3 regions of the Anoxybacillus sp. UARK-01 genome follow, and region 3 is predicted to be linked to each of the others. Evidence: riboswitches for the same ligand, from Rfam matches in the RefSeq annotation. Region 3 holds a riboswitch; each other region holds the start of a gene.
The links. Region 3 has a riboswitch for thiamine pyrophosphate ahead of tenA (thiaminase II). Riboswitches for the same ligand answer to the same signal wherever they lie in the genome.
Positions count from the first base shown of each region.

Region 1: another riboswitch for thiamine pyrophosphate. It lies ahead of thiM (hydroxyethylthiazole kinase); the one in region 3 lies ahead of tenA (thiaminase II).
Region 2: another riboswitch for thiamine pyrophosphate. It lies ahead of thiC (phosphomethylpyrimidine synthase ThiC); the one in region 3 lies ahead of tenA (thiaminase II).

Region 1 covers NZ_NASY01000056.1:41,946-47,267, forward strand. Annotated here, with positions in the region: gene B6A27_RS17600 (DUF6044 family protein) at 1-868, shown strand, start outside; gene B6A27_RS17605 (glycosyltransferase family 2 protein) at 882-1,904, shown strand; TPP riboswitch at 1,956-2,067, shown strand; gene thiM (hydroxyethylthiazole kinase) at 2,150-2,959, shown strand; gene thiD (bifunctional hydroxymethylpyrimidine kinase/phosphomethylpyrimidine kinase) at 2,971-3,783, shown strand; gene thiE (thiamine phosphate synthase) at 3,793-4,458, shown strand; gene B6A27_RS17625 (twin-arginine translocase TatA/TatE family subunit) at 4,935-5,108, shown strand; gene B6A27_RS17630 (amino acid permease) at 5,139-5,322, opposite strand, start outside.
Region 2 covers NZ_NASY01000013.1:1,457-6,778, forward strand. Annotated here, with positions in the region: gene B6A27_RS01300 (nitric oxide synthase oxygenase) at 1-121, shown strand, start outside; gene B6A27_RS01305 (NAD(P)-dependent oxidoreductase) at 182-1,048, opposite strand; gene B6A27_RS01310 (methyl-accepting chemotaxis protein) at 1,639-2,892, shown strand; TPP riboswitch at 2,958-3,072, shown strand; gene thiC (phosphomethylpyrimidine synthase ThiC) at 3,222-4,943, shown strand; gene B6A27_RS01320 ((2Fe-2S)-binding protein) at 5,078-5,322, opposite strand, start outside.
Region 3 covers NZ_NASY01000031.1:60,107-65,428, forward strand. Annotated here, with positions in the region: gene B6A27_RS04775 (glycoside hydrolase family 13 protein) at 1-961, shown strand, start outside; gene B6A27_RS04780 (YfiT family bacillithiol transferase) at 1,322-1,849, shown strand; gene B6A27_RS04785 (class I SAM-dependent rRNA methyltransferase) at 1,877-3,061, opposite strand; TPP riboswitch at 3,204-3,311, shown strand; gene tenA (thiaminase II) at 3,415-4,128, shown strand; gene B6A27_RS04795 (ECF transporter S component) at 4,097-4,684, shown strand; gene B6A27_RS04800 (ABC transporter ATP-binding protein) at 4,697-5,322, shown strand, end outside.

The DNA of each region.
Region 1 (5,322 bases), on a different contig from region 3:
TACGCATGTCATGACCGTGCACGGACTCGTGATTTTACCAATCACGCTTTTCGCCTTGTATTTTGTGGGAAAAAGAAAGCAATGGCGGCAAGAAAGGCTGTTTTTATTTCTTCATGTGCTTAACTTTGCCCTTTCGCTGTGGTATGCGTTTTGGTTTTATCGAGGGTGGCTGCCACTTACAGAACGGTTTGATCTTCTTAATAAGTTTAATTTTGCCCGCTATCACTTCTTGCGACCTATGGTGATTTACGTATTGTTTGCTCTTTCATTGCGAATCATATGGCAGCATGCTAAAGCATGGAAAAATGTTGTGTGGCTGGCGCTTGCGCTGCAGCTTTTTATTTTAGCTATATTTAACGAAGAAATTATGTATCAAAATAAGCCGTCGTTTCGCCAGTTCTACGCTGAAAAACAATTCGCGGAAATTAAACGTTATATCGCGCGGCCCGTTGATACATACCGCGTTGCCAGCATCGGCATTCATCCGGCCATTGCTCAATATAACGGCTTTTATACGCTGGATACGTACAACAATTTTTATCCGCTCGAATATAAACATCAATTTCGGCAAATCATTGCTCCTGAGCTAGCCAAAAACCAGACGCTGCGCAAGTATTTCGATAAGTGGGGCGGCCGCTGCTATTTATTTGTCGATGAGCTTGGCAAGCACTACATGTTTAAAAAGAATTCAAAGAAGAAAATTCAACATTTAGAGCTGAATACCGATGTATTCCGCAAGATGGGCGGTCGTTATATTTTTTCGGCGCTTCCGATCGAAAACGCAGCCCAAAATCAGCTGCGGCTTGAGAAAGTGTTTCATTCCAAGGAATCCGCATGGACGATTTATTTATACAAAGTAGCATCATAGGGAGGAGAGCATCATGAGCGAACCTGTATTAACGATTGTTGTACCTTGCTACAACGAAGAAGAAGTGCTTCCGGAAACGATTCGGCAGCTGCGCGAACTGCGCGAGCAGCTTGTCAGGGAGCGGCTTATTTCCGAACGTAGTGCTTTACTATTTGTCGATGATGGAAGCCGAGATGCAACATGGACGATCATTTACAAAGCGAGTTTGCATTATCCGGAGGTCAAAGGGGTCAAGCTTGCCCATAATGCCGGCCATCAAAATGCGTTATTAGCTGGTTTGTTTTCCGCAAAAACTCGCTCAGATTGTATCATTTCCATTGACGCCGATCTACAGGATGATGTGTCGGTCATCCGCCAGTTTGTACAAAAATTTCATGAAGGGTATGAGATTGTATACGGGGTTCGCAACCGCCGCGATACAGATACGTTTTTCAAGCGTCATACAGCACAGGGATTTTATAGAATGATGAAGGCGATGGGCGTTCACCTTATATATAATCATGCCGATTACCGCTTGATGAGCAGGCGTGCGGTTGAAGAGCTGGAACGATTTGAAGAAGCCAATTTATTTTTGCGAGGAATTGTTCCATTGCTTGGATTCCGTTCAACTGTTGTTTATTATGATCGAAAGGAACGACTTGCCGGTGAAACAAAATATCCGCTAAAAAAAATGATTTCCTTTGCTCTTGACGGTATTACGTCATTTAGTGTGACACCTATTCGTTTTATTTCCATGATCGGGTTGGTTTCTTTTTTTGTCAGCCTGTTATTTGGTGCTTACTTCCTGTTTTTAAAATGGACCGGTCACACACAAACGGGATGGACATCGTTGATTACATCGATTTGGCTGCTTGGAGGATTGCAGCTGATTGCTTTTGGGCTAATCGGTGAATACATCGGAAAGATTTATAAAGAAACGAAACGGCGCCCTCGTTATATTGTGGACTTAGATTTATTTAATTTGCCATTGCCGCGATCTTCCTCGTTTCATGAAGAGCCAAGAAGAACGGAATCATTGCCGGGAGGGAGCACATAATTTTTTGCTTGCATTCTCGGGTAAGAAGGGGTAGACTGTGCTTGTAAACAGTGAAAAGGATACGGGAGTCTGTGGAATCAGGCTGAGAGTACGGCTATCATCCGCCGTTGACCGTTTGAACCTGTTGGGTAATGCCAGCGTAGGGAAAGTGATAGAGGCGATATAGATGCACTTTGCTTACGCGCAAAGTGCATTTTTATTTGCAAATCCAGCTGGACAAACGAATAAGGGAGAGGATGGAAAAGATGAATTTGCAACATGTGGCAGAAGTGCTCGATCAAGTGCGCAAGGCTAATCCACTTGTGCATAACATCACAAATGTAGTTGTGACCAATTTTACAGCAAATGGTCTGCTTGCGCTTGGCGCTTCACCAGTGATGGCCTATGCCAAGCAAGAAGTAGCGGATATGGCGCGAATTGCCGGAGCGCTTGTTTTAAATATCGGCACGCTAAATGAACAGGAAATTGAAGCGATGCTGATTGCCGGCAAGGCAGCAAATGAACAGGGAGTTCCTGTGATTTTCGATCCGGTTGGAGCGGGAGCGACGCCATATCGCACGGAAACCGCCCGAAAAATAGTCCGTCAATTAAATATTGCCGTCATCCGCGGCAATGCAGCAGAAATCGCGAATGTTATCGGCGAGCGGTGGGAGATTAAAGGAGTGGATGCCGCCGAAGGAAGCGGCGATGTGGTGGCACTAGCGAAAAAAGCAGCACAGCAGTTAAAAATGACAGTCGCTATTACCGGAAAGGACGATGTTGTCACAGACGGAGCGACGGTTTATGTGGTTCATAACGGTCATTCGCTGTTAACAAAAGTCACTGGGACAGGCTGCCTTGTCACATCTGTAATCGGAGCGTTTGCGGCTGTTGAAAAGGACTATGCAGCAGCGGCAACAGCGGCGCTTGTCAGCTATGGCGTGGCGGCGCAACTAGCTGCTGATGAAGCGGCAGAGTATGGGCCTGGAAGCTTTCAAATCGCCTTTTTAAATCAGTTGGCCAAAGTTGGCGCGGAGGCCATTAGTCAATATGGATCCTTTACCAAAGTTGAATGAAGGGGAGAGACATGGTGAATCAAGTTTATAAAGCATTAACGATTGCTGGGTCAGACAGTGGAGGTGGAGCCGGCATTCAGGCGGATTTAAAAACATTTCAAGAGTTACGCGTCTTTGGAATGTCTGCATTAACGGCGGTAACGGCGCAAAATACGCTTGGCGTGCAGGGAGTGTATCCGCTTTCTGTAGAAGCCGTTGAGCAGCAGATTGAATCCATTGGTACGGACTTAGGAGCAGACGCCGTCAAAACGGGCATGTTGTTTAATGAAGATATCATCCAAGCCGTAGCGAAAAAGGTGAAGCAATTTGGCTGGCGTCGGCTTGTCGTTGACCCGGTTATGATCGCTAAAGGCGGGGCACCACTTTTACAGGAAGCAGCGGTGTCAGCGTTAAAAACACATTTGTTGCCGCTGGCGATGGTAGCCACTCCTAACATTCCAGAGGCAGAAGTATTGACGGGGATGAAGATCCGCACATTAGAGGAACGCCAAGAAGCGGCAAAACAGCTTCACAAAATCGGAGTCACGTACGTGGTCATTAAAGGAGGCCACGATGATGTTGAAAATGCAGCGGTTGATTTGCTATATGATGGCCGTGAATTTTCCTATTTCAAGGGCGCCCGAATTGAAACGAGACATACGCATGGAACAGGCTGCACGTTTGCCGCGGCAGTAACAGCGGAGCTTGCTAAGGGGCGCAGCGTCCATGAAGCGATCGAAACAGCGAAAGCATTTATTCAAGCCGCGATTGAAAACGAACTGGAGATCGGCAATGGGCATGGCCCAACCAACCATTGGGCGTATCGGCAAAAATGGATGTCATAGGTGATAAAAATGGCGCAAACTTCAATGGATAGTCTGAAAGAGCAATTACGTGTTTATTTTATTATGGGAAGCAACAATTGTGAACGAAGTCCGTTAGAGGTGCTGGCAGAAGCGATTGAAGGCGGAATTACGATGTTTCAATTTCGCGAAAAGGGCAAAGGGGCTCTTTTGAAAAAGGAGCAGTACGCATTAGCCAAAGAGTTGCAAGCGCTTTGCCGGAAGCACCATATTCCGTTTATTGTGAATGATGATGTGGAGCTAGCATTAGAGCTTGATGCTGATGGGGTCCATATTGGACAAGACGATGAACGGGCAGATGTCGTACGAAAAAAAATAGGAAATAAAATTCTCGGCGTTTCAGCTCATAATTTGGCAGAAGCGAAACGCGCCATTGAGCAAGGCGCTGACTATCTTGGAGTCGGTCCTATTTTTCCAACCAGCACAAAAGAAGATGCAAAAGAGGCACAAGGAACGGCCGTTCTTCGTCTTATGCGTGAGCATGGCCTGTCGATACCGATCGTGGGCATTGGCGGAATTACCGCGAACAACGCAAAGAAGGTTATTGCCGCTGGAGCAGACGGGGTGTCTGTCATTAGCGCGATCAGTTTAGCTCCTTCTCCTAAAAAAAGTGCGGAATGGCTGGCAAGAGCGGTTTCTGAAGCACTGAACGAATAAGGATGTCGATCATTGGACTACTCCATATTCCGACAGAAGACTATCGCCTCAAGGAACATGACGGGCATCGCTTCATGAGTTAGAGAGAGAAATGTCGGTTGGCATTGGCTAAAGCAGTGGAATCACAAGAATCTATGTGCTATTCTATACTTGTAAGTGGTTCTTGGAAAAACTGAAGATAGGGGATTGTGACAAGGAACACCGTCCGTTACGTAAAAGCTTCAACGTTCCCTTGTCTGTGCACGGTTCGAAGCAACGAAAACCGAGCCCAGTCGAACGTGTGAAGCGGACGAATGTACAAGCTTTCTTGTCGTTTCCCATTGGAACAACGGGGAAGGTCTGCTAGCTGAAAAATCGAAGGATGTTTCCATGTTCGCAGGAATCTCCCACTTCGAAGCGAAAGTGGTAGTAATTCAAAGATGATATGATATAATGGAAAAGGAAAAGACGAAAATGAAGCGCATGGAGTGAATGATATGAACATAGGATTTGGCGAGATTGCCTTGATCGTATTTTTTGCCCTGTTACTTTTCGGCCCGAAAAAGCTGCCGGAGCTTGGACAAGCAGCTGGAAAAACGCTCCGCGAATTTAAAAATGCTACAAAAGGCATCATGGATGACGAAGAACAGAAAACGAAAAAGCACGACTGAAAAAACCGCTTGGCATAGCCGAGCGGTTTTTTAGTCTAATTCACATTCTTTGAGGGGAACGACCTTTGTCTTTTTCACGATTTTATAGCCAAGCCAAACCGCTAAAAACAATGGCAGTCCAATGTAGGAAACGAGAATGCCGTACCAATCGATTGACTTCCCCATAAAGGCCCCATAGTTCTGTCCCAAAATGACAATCGTGCAAAGCACTAGA
Region 2 (5,322 bases), on a different contig from region 3:
GGATTGGACGTGGCTGATTCCTCCTGTTTCACCAGCGACAACGCACATTTTTCATAAAAACTATGACAATACGGTCGTTGTGCCGAATTTCTTTTATCAAAGCCGCCCATATGAATCATAAACGATGAATAAAGGAATATCATCCGCTGCCTGTCGCTGCGCTGTTTATGGAGACAGGCGGTTATTTTCTTTTGATTGATAAAAACGAATAAATCGCTGAAAAATCTTCCTGAGCCCATCCATTCTGGCTGGCGAGGCCATAGATTTCTTTGGCGACATTCGTAAGCGGCAAAGAAATGTGATGCTCATAAGCGGCTTGGGCGATCAGCTGTAAATCCTTTTGCATATATGCAAGCGGGAATTCTGTTGCGAACTGGCGCTGAAGAATTTTTTCGCGTTTCCCGCTTAAAAAGGGGGCAGCGGTCGGACCGTTCAGAAGCGTGTTGACAACCGTTTCTGTCTCTAAACCAAGCGCTTCGCCAAGTGTGACCGCCTCCGCGAAAGCTGCCATTGAATGAGCGAGCATTAGATTCACGACAAGCTTCATGGCTGTTCCTTTGCCATTTTCTCTTTGATAATGGATCGCTTTCCCCATGACATTCAACATCGGTTCCACTTTCTTAAGATCTTTCGGATCCCCGCCTACAAAAAAGACTAACTCTCCTTTTTCGGCCGGAATCACCGAGCCGGAGACAGGAGCATCTAAAAAGTGAATGCCTCGCTTTCTGGCCTCTTCTGCCATTTGGAGCGTAAAGGACGGATCCACCGTGCTGCAGTCCACCCACAGCTTTTCTGGCGATAAATGATGCAAAAAGCCGTTTTCCCCAAAAGCAGCGGCTTCAACCGCTTTTGGATGGGCAAGCATCGTAAAGAGTACATCGGCTTGTTCAGCGGCTTCTTTCGGCGAATTGGCCCACTTTGCTCCTGCTTCTAACAGCGGAGCGGCTTTTTCTTTTGTGCGGTTATGGACGATAAGCTCATACCCGCTTTCAAGTAAATTTCTTGCCATACGGCTTCCCATAAGTCCTAGACCAATGAATCCGATCATCGTTAATCCCCTTTCCTTTTTTGAACGCTTCCCACCTACACTTTGCCGAGAAGGGGGGTAGGTATTCCCGCCCATGGAAAAGGAGGGAGGCGTTTTCCCCTGTTTCATGGGATAATATTGGCTCCTTTTTTTCGTGATTTTACCACTTTTGTTTCGTCTGATTCAAGGGAAACGCCAGCGCTGAAGTGGAATGCGAAGTCAGAGTTGATAACAGGAGCAATCAATCGCTGTGATTTTGCAAAGAGGGAGAAATAGATAGCTAGGGGAGGGCTGCCTCCATTTTTGCGCACTGAAAAGCAGGCTCTTGCCGATTTCTGTCACATGGAGCAAGCAGATCCGCTACGAGGAAAATATTCAGCATGCGATAGTCCTAGAGAAATGCCCAATGCTTCATGAGACGAAATGGAATAAGTGAAGAATCAAATAGTCGTTGTTCGTTATATTTATAAAATAATAAGAGCGAATATATAATTTATATGTCTTAATATGTCGGTTTTTAAAAGTATACTATAATAAAAATTATCTTCCGTTTTGTAGAAAAGGAATGATATAATATTTATGAATTGACTGAAAATTCGGAGGGAACAAAGGTGTCACTATCAAGCTATATTATTCGCACTCTGATGGTTGTTATTCCTGGAGTGGTGCTAATTGCTCTAGCGGTATGCTTAGGAAACGGGATCAGCGGTTCCGCTTTTGGATGGACCATAGCAGGGACGGCATTATTTGGAATTGTTCTAGGTATTTTGTCAGCTACTTTGAATTATCGTCGTTTTGTTGCACCGATTGCGATCATTAATGACTATTTAGAAAAAATGACGGAAGGCGATTTATCTGTGCGAGTTCCTGTGGAGAGTGTCAAAGAACTGAGGCCGATCGCTCTTTGCATGAACGAAATGGCCAAAACATGGGGTGAGGTCATGGCGCATATGAAGCGCCATTCAGATGAGATGACGTTATTTGCCGAGCAGCTTTCCCATAATACGGAGCAAACAACAAAAGCGACGGAACAAATTGCAACAACCATGGAAAACATCGTATCTCACTCAGACCAACAAGCCAAGATGACAAAAGAAACGTCTTATTCCATGAATGAAATTTCCAGTTCCTTACTGCAAGTCGCTGCGAATACAGAACAGGTGACTACGAATGCAGGCGAAATGTTGATGAAAGCGGCAGCAGGAAAACAATCGATTGAAAAAATGGAAGAGCAAATGCGTTTTATTCATGAGCATGTCCAATTGCTCGGTCAAATCATTAAAGGATTAGGAGAACGTTCTACTGAAATCGGCCAAATCACGCAAGTCATCACAGGGATTTCTTCACAAACCAACTTGCTCGCATTAAATGCGGCAATCGAGGCAGCGCGGGCGGGAGAGCAAGGGAAGGGATTTGCCGTTGTCGCTGATGAAGTGAGAAAGCTGGCGGAGCAATCGGCACAATCCGCCCAGCAAATTACAAAATTAATTGATGACATTCAACAAGAAACCGATAAAGCCATTGGGTCAATGGATGTTGTTGCCGATGAAGTTTCTCAAGGGCTTCATGTCGTTCAAACAGCCGGACTTTCTTTTGAACAAATCCGGCAATCTATTAACGGGGTCAATGAACAAATTGAAGGAGTTTCAGTCGTGATTCGCCAAATGACGCAAAGCGCCCAGAACGTTGCTTCAGCCATTGAACATATGGCAGAAATCGTGGAGCAATCGTCAGCGGGCTCTAGCCATATTTCAGCAGCGACCCAAGAACAGATGGCTTCTATGGAAGAAATCGCTTCTTCTGCTTCTGCGCTGAATGAAATGGCTGGAGAAATGCAGAATCTATTAGGGAAATTTCGGGTATAGGAAAACATAAGAAAAATGTTTACATAAATGAATAAATATGCTAAACTTTCCCTAAAAGTAAATAATGGATCTACTAGGGGAGTCCAATAGCTTGGACTGAGAGAAGAACGCGCGAAAGTTCTTTGACCCTTTGAACCTGATCTGGGTTATGCCAGCGTAGGGAAGTAGATAGTGGGAGTATGGATTGTTGCATATACTTTGCGCTATTTGTTGATTCCATCGGGTTCTCTTTTTGGAGAACCCGATTTTTGCTTTTTCCCCACCGTCTTTTTTTCGTACGTTTTGGTGTAGCCCTTAGATCGAATGAAACAAAAAGGAGGAAGGGTTGCATGCAAAACGTTTTATCTTCTATGCCGTTTCCAGCCAGTAAAAAAGTGTATGTAGAAGGATCGTGTCCTGATATTCGCGTTCCTATGCGTGAAATTACGCTAAGCCCAACCAAGACGGAAGCCGGAGAGTCTAAAAACGATCCGATCTGTGTATATGACACAAGCGGACCGTATACCGACACGGAATTTCAAGCGGATATTTACCGCGGGCTTCCTGAACTGCGCAAGCGTTGGATTTTAGAAAGAGACGATGTCGAGGAATATGAAGGACGGCCCGTGCGTCCAGAGGACAACGGTCTCTCAAAAGGAAAGGAATCGAACGTCTATCTTCCCTTTAAGCGGACGCCGCTACGTGCCAAAAATGGCAAGGCAGTCACACAAATGCATTATGCGAAACGCGGGATCATTACTCCGGAGATGGAATTTGTCGCTATTCGGGAGCAGATGGATCCGGAGCTGGTCCGTCAAGAGATCGCGGCCGGGCGGGCGATTATCCCAGCCAACATCAACCATCCGGAAAGTGAACCAATGATTATTGGGAGACGTTTTCATGTCAAAATTAACGCTAATATCGGCAATTCAGCCGTCACTTCATCAATTGATGAAGAAGTGGAGAAAATGCTCTGGGCTGTCCGCTGGGGAGCAGATACGATCATGGATTTATCAACAGGAAAGCAGATTCATACGACGAGAGAGTTTATTATTCGCAATTCCCCTGTTCCAGTTGGGACGGTTCCGATCTATCAAGCGTTGGAAAAGGTGAATGGAATAGTTGAAGATTTATCGTGGGAAGTTTATCGCGATACACTGATTGAGCAGGCTGAACAAGGAGTTGACTATTTTACGATTCACGCTGGGGTATTGCTTCGTTATATACCGTTGACCATTGGAAGAACAACAGGAATTGTGTCGCGCGGTGGCTCGATTATGGCGCAATGGTGTTTGGCCCATCATCAGGAAAATTTCTTATACACTCATTTTGAGGAAATTTGCGAAATTTTAAAGTCCTATGATATCGCCATATCGTTAGGAGACGGTTTGCGGCCTGGATCGATTGCCGATGCGAATGATGAAGCGCAATTTGCAGAATTAGAGACGCTTGGCGAGCTCACTCAAATAGCATGGAAGCATGATGTCCAAGTGATGATTGAAGGGCCTGGGCATGTGCCGATGGATAAAATCAAAGAAAATGTCGACAGGCAGATGGAGATTTGCCATGGTGCGCCATTTTATACGCTTGGTCCGCTGACGACGGATATCGCCCCGGGATATGACCATATTACATCAGCGATCGGTGCGGCAATGATCGGCTGGTATGGAACCGCGATGCTTTGTTATGTGACGCCGAAAGAGCATTTAGGATTGCCGAATAAGGAGGATGTGCGCCAAGGAGTGATTGCTTATAAAATTGCGGCGCATGCTGCTGACTTAGCGAAAGGGCATCCAGGGGCGCAAATGCGGGATGATGCGCTGTCGAAAGCGCGCTTTGAGTTTCGTTGGAACGACCAATTCCATCTCTCGCTGGACCCGGAACGGGCTAGGGAACATCACGATGAGACACTCCCGGCGGAAGGGGCGAAGGTGGCTCATTTTTGTTCCATGTGCGGTCCCAAATTTTGTTCGATGAAAATTTCCCATGATTTGCAAAAAAGCATAAAAGAGGACGGGATGAAGCGAAAAGCGAAGGAGTTTGTTGAAACCGGTTCGAGACTTTATCAATGATCAAGCTCAATAGGGACATGGATTTGTCTTGCTGACGGATCACGGGGTGCGTATGAAGCAAATAAGAAAGAGCATCTGGTTCATTCGCAGAAAAGCCTTTCCCGGCCAATATGGCGGGAAAGGCTAAAAAGTAATCAGTCTTTGCTTGCTTGCTTTTCTGCGAGCACAGATTTGACCGCTTGCTCGATTTCAAAGTAGCTGGTGCAACGGCAAACATTGGATTCAAGCCATTTTTCAATGATTGGGTCCGAGGCGTTCGGCGTACTTTCAACAAGAGCATGGGCGTTCATAATAAAACCGGACGTGCAATATCCGCATTGAAAGGCGAAATGTTCGACAAATGCTTGTTGGATAGGGGTATCGCGCAATCCCTCAATGG
Region 3 (5,322 bases):
ATATTTAAAAGAGTTGAAAATGCAAACGTTTGCGCAATACGATATTATGACTGTCGGAGAAGCGAATGGCGTAAAGGTGGAGCAGGCGGGGGAATGGGTAGGAGAAAAAGAAGGCATTTTTAATATGATCTTTCAATTTGAACATCTGGGATTATGGGAGAAAACCATCAATCATCAAGTGGATGTCCGCCAATTGAAGCGTGTGTTGACGAAATGGCAAAAAGGGCTTGAAAATGGCGGCTGGAATGCTTTGTTCCTTGAAAATCACGATCAGCCTCGCTCTGTTTCAACATGGGGAAACGATAAGGAATATCTTAACGAAAGTGCCAAGGCGCTGGGGGCGCTCTACTTTTTCATGCAAGGAACTCCGTTCATTTATCAAGGACAAGAAATCGGGATGACCAATGTCCGTTTTCAATCGATTGATGAATATCGTGATATTGCGATTAAAAACCTTTATCGAAGCGAGCGGGAAAAGGGACGTTCACATGAAGAAATCATGCCGTCGATTTGGCAAAAAGGACGCGATAATTCCCGCACGCCGATGCAATGGTCTGACGAGCTTCATGCCGGCTTTACTACAGGAACGCCATGGTTAGGAGTCAATGAAAACTATAAAACGATCAATGTAAAAAGGCAGCAAAACGATCCGCATTCAGTTTTCCACTTTTATAAAAAAATGATTCGTCTGCGCAAGGAACATGAAGTATTGGTTTACGGCATGTATGATCTAATTTTAGAAAATGATCAAGCGATTTACGCTTATACGCGGACACTTGGGCATGAACAAGCGGTTGTGATTGTCAATTTGAGCCCTAAATCGGTTCTTTATCGCTATGATGCCATCAAACTATCTTCAGACCATTTAGCGCTGCAAAACTATGAGGTCAAGCCGCATAAAAACGCGACCCGTTTTAAGCTGCGGCCGTACGAAGCGCGTGTTTATATAAATCAAATTTAGCATTTGGAGCCTATGCAATGATCTATCGTTTGATGAGTCAACATTTGCTCAAAGCGGGCAGGTGATCATCGATTTCAGTCCGTCCAACCGAACAGCATCGCTTTCAGACGAACGAAATTCTCTGGAAGCGGTTGGTTGTTCATCGCTTGCATTTATGTTTGATATAGAAAATGGAATTGATAGCTGATTGGCAAGAAGAAGCGCTATTTTTTCAATGGTCAATAACAGATCTACGGAGAAGTCTCCCATCTCTAAACAAAGGGGAGGGGGGAAGATCTATACTTTATAGATACGGTGTTAGGAACAAACAAAGGATTTACTTAGTGATAGGGCGAATGGTTAAGTGGGAGGGATGAAGAAATGAATGATATTCGCTATCCGATTGGAAAATTTGAAAAGCCAGCTTTGTTTCAAGAAGAGAAGATAAAGGAATGGATCGCTGATATTCGTCAATTGCCAACAGCGATGCGTGAAGCTGTCAGTGGATTCAATGAGGAGCAGTTGAACACACCTTATCGTGAGGGGGGCTGGACGGTAGCGCAAGTGGTCCACCATATGGCGGATGCCAGCATGAATGCGTTTTTGCGCACAAAATGGACGATTACCGAAGCGGCTCCTTCCATTAAACCATTTGATGAAAATGCTTGGGCCGAAACGGTCGATGCCCGTTCGGTGTCAGTCGAGCTTTCTTTGCGTTTGCTTGAAGGAGTTCATGGACGTTGGACACAGCTGCTTGAATCGTTGGCAACAGAAGATTTTCAAAAAACGTTCTATCATGAAGGGACCAAAATGGAAATCGATTTATATACATTTGTGGCTATGTATGCTTGGCATGGGAAGCATCATACTGCACATATTCAGCAATTGCGCCAGAAAAAAGGATGGTGAAATGACGGACATCGTGCTTGATGTCCGTCATTTGCGTGAATGCACTTCGTAGATGGCAAATTTTAAATAATCGCCTTCATCGGCAGCAAGCAGCTTCGGATGATCATAGCCGGCTCCGCTCCAATGGACTTGGCGCAAAATTTTTTTTGCATCAAATGCAGCTTCTTCCACCATCGCTTGAAACATATCAGCATGGACATGGTAGGAGCAGCTGGCTGTAACAAAAAATCCCCCATCCTTTACTAATTTTAAACCGTTTAAGTTAATGTCCTTATATCCGCCCAAGGCCTTTGGAACAGAGTGAGCCGATTTGGCGAATGCCGGGGGATCAACAATCACGACATCCCACTGCTTTCCTTCGTGCACGGCCTCTCGCAAATAATCGAACGCATTGGCGACAACGAAATCAACGTTCGTAAAACCGTTTAGTGCTGCGTTTCGTTTCGCTGTCTCAATCGCGTGATCGGAAATATCGACAGCGGTGACATGCTTTGCTCCGTATAAACAAGCATTGAGCATAAACGAGCCTGTATGGGTGAAACAATCCAAAACGGTTGTATCCGTGTCGATGAGCGGGCGAATGGCGGCGCGGTTTTGCCGTTGGTCAAAGAAAAACCCTGTTTTTTGCCCGTTTTCAATATCAACGATGTATTTTACCCCGTTTTCTTCAATGATCACTTCTGTATCGCATGTGCCGTACCAAAATCCTTTTTCTTGCTCAAGCCCTTCCAGTTCGCGGACATATACATCATTGCGCAAATAAATCGCTTTTGGTTGAAATACTTCAAGCAAGCCTTTTAAAATCCAGTCTTTTCGCTTTTCCATTCCAAGGGAAAGAATTTGCACAACAAGTACATCTTCGTATTTATCGACAATAAGCCCCGGCAAAAAATCGGCTTCACCATAAATGGCGCGACAAGAACGGACACCTGGAATCATTCGTTCCCGATATGCCCATGCTTGACGAATCCTTTCCATGAAAAATGTTTCGTTCAATTCTTCGTCTGCATGGTGAGTTAAGACGCGCACAATCATTTGTGAGCGAGGATTAATATACCCCTTTGCGAGAAAGTAATGCTGATGGTTATAGACGTTCACAAAATCGCCTGGTTCAAAATCACCTTCAATGTAGTCTACTTCACTTTGAAAAATCCAAGGATGGCCTTGCTCCAGCCGCTTTTTGCGCTTTCGCTTCAAAAAAACGTTTGCCACATTCTTCACTCCATTAAATTAAGTTATTTGCCTTCTCTATCATACAGAATTGCCGATCAGGAAGCAATGATAGGAGGGGAGACTTGACAATCATACGAACAGTGATATGATAAATTTAAATAACTTTATATCCATGCTTCTAATCATCCACTAGGGGGGCCTTTAGATAGGCTGAGATCAAAGTGTGCCTTTGAGACCCTTAGAACCTGATCTGGATTATGCCAGCGTAGGGAAGTGGAAGTGGCGTACTGGCTTTATAAATGTTTGTAAACCACTTTCTTTGCGCTCGCGAAAGAAAGTGGTTTTTTATTGATTCAAGCATGGATATGTTTCCAAATGAAGGAGGGATTGACATGTCATTTTCACAGTTATTGCGTCAAAAGGTAGACGCTATTTGGGAGGCAAGCTTTCATCATCCATTCGTCAAGGAGCTTGGTGAGGGAGCGCTCGACCTGGCGTGCTTTCGTTATTATGTTTTGCAAGATTCCTATTATTTAAGCCATTTTGCTAGAGTACAAGCGCTTGGAGCTGCACGAGCGTTTGATTTGGCAACAACAGCGCGGATGGCGCATCATGCGCAAAATACTCAGCAAGCGGAACTATCTTTGCATGAGAAGTTTGCAAAGCAGCTCGGAATCACGGAGGAGGAAAAAGCTTCGTTCGTTCCGGCACCGACGGCTTACGCCTATACTTCTCATTTGTACAGGGCAGCGTATGAAGGTCATTTAGGCGATGTGATTGCTGCTATTTTACCATGCTATTGGCTTTATTACGAAATTGGTGAGAGATTAAAGCATTGTACGCCGCAGGAGCCGATTTATCAAGAATGGATTGCCGCTTATGGATCGGAATGGTTCCGTCAGTTAGTGGAAGAACAAATTCAGCGATTAGATACGGTAGCAGAAAACGTGTCGGAAGCGGATCGCAAGCGAATGGAACAGCATTTTATCATTAGCAGCCAATACGAATATTCATTTTGGGAAATGGCGTACCGTTTAGAAACATGGCCAATTCAAGGAAAGGAGAAAGTAAAGGATGCAGACAACCAAGGGATTGAAATTAGCTGATATTTTAATTACAATTGTCATTTCCATTGTATTTGGAATTGTGTATAAGCTATGGGGACCATTCTACTATTTTGTTAAGCCGTTTGGCTTCCATCTTGATCAACTCATTTATGGAATGTGGTTCATTGCCGCTACTGTTGCCTTTTTAATTATTCGCAAGCCTGGTATTGCCCTTTTGGCGGAAATTGCTGCTTCATCAAGCGAATTTGTGACCGGCTCTGAGTGGGGACTTGAAGTATTGATTTACGGTGTCGTACAAGGATTGTTTGCAGAGCTTGCTTTCGCTGCGTTCCGCTATAAGCGATTTGATGTGTTTGTTGTGTCGCTTGCGGCGATTGGCTCAACCATTGGTTCGTTAATTATGGACTATTATAAAGGATACATTGAAGCGCTGGCTCCATGGAATTTAACATTGTTCTTTGTTGCACGGTTTGTTGGCGCGATTTTAATTTCCGGCGTGTTTGCTTCCTCTTTAGTGAAAGCACTTGAAGCCACTGGAGTGACGCAAATGGTTCGTTCCGCATCAAAAGAAGATTATGATCAGCTAGACCGTTAAAGGGTGAAGAAAATGGAACTCGTAGCTTTTGTTGACCAGCTGCGGCTCAAATTCCCCGGAAAAGAAGGCTTGCTGTTTAAAGACTTGTCAGTTTCTTTTTCAAGAGGGGAGAAAGTATTGCTGTTAGGTCCATCTGGATGCGGCAAATCGACGCTGTTGCAAGTGCTTTGCGGATTAATTCCGCATTCAGTGGACATTCCTATGAAGGCGAAACATATTCAGGTGCCTGATAACTGGGGATATGTGTTTCAAGATCCTGATTCGCAATTTTGCATGCCGTTTGCGGATGAAGAAATTGCTTTTGCGTTAGAAAATATCAGGGTGCCCCGTGAACAAATGGATGATCGCATTTGTGAATTGCTGCAAATGGTTGGATTATCAATCCAGCCACATACAAATATTCATGAGCTATCGGGAGGAATGAAGCAACGTCTGGCGCTTGCTTCGGTTCTTGCGCTTGAGCCTGATGTACTGTTTCTTGATGAGCCGACAGCGATGATTGATGAAGAGGGAACCGCAGAAATTTGGAAGACGGTAAAACAAATTGCTCATGATAAAACGGTGATTGTCGTCGAACATAAAATTGAACATGTGCTGGATTTCGTGGACCGCATCATTTTATTTAATGAAAGCGGAGA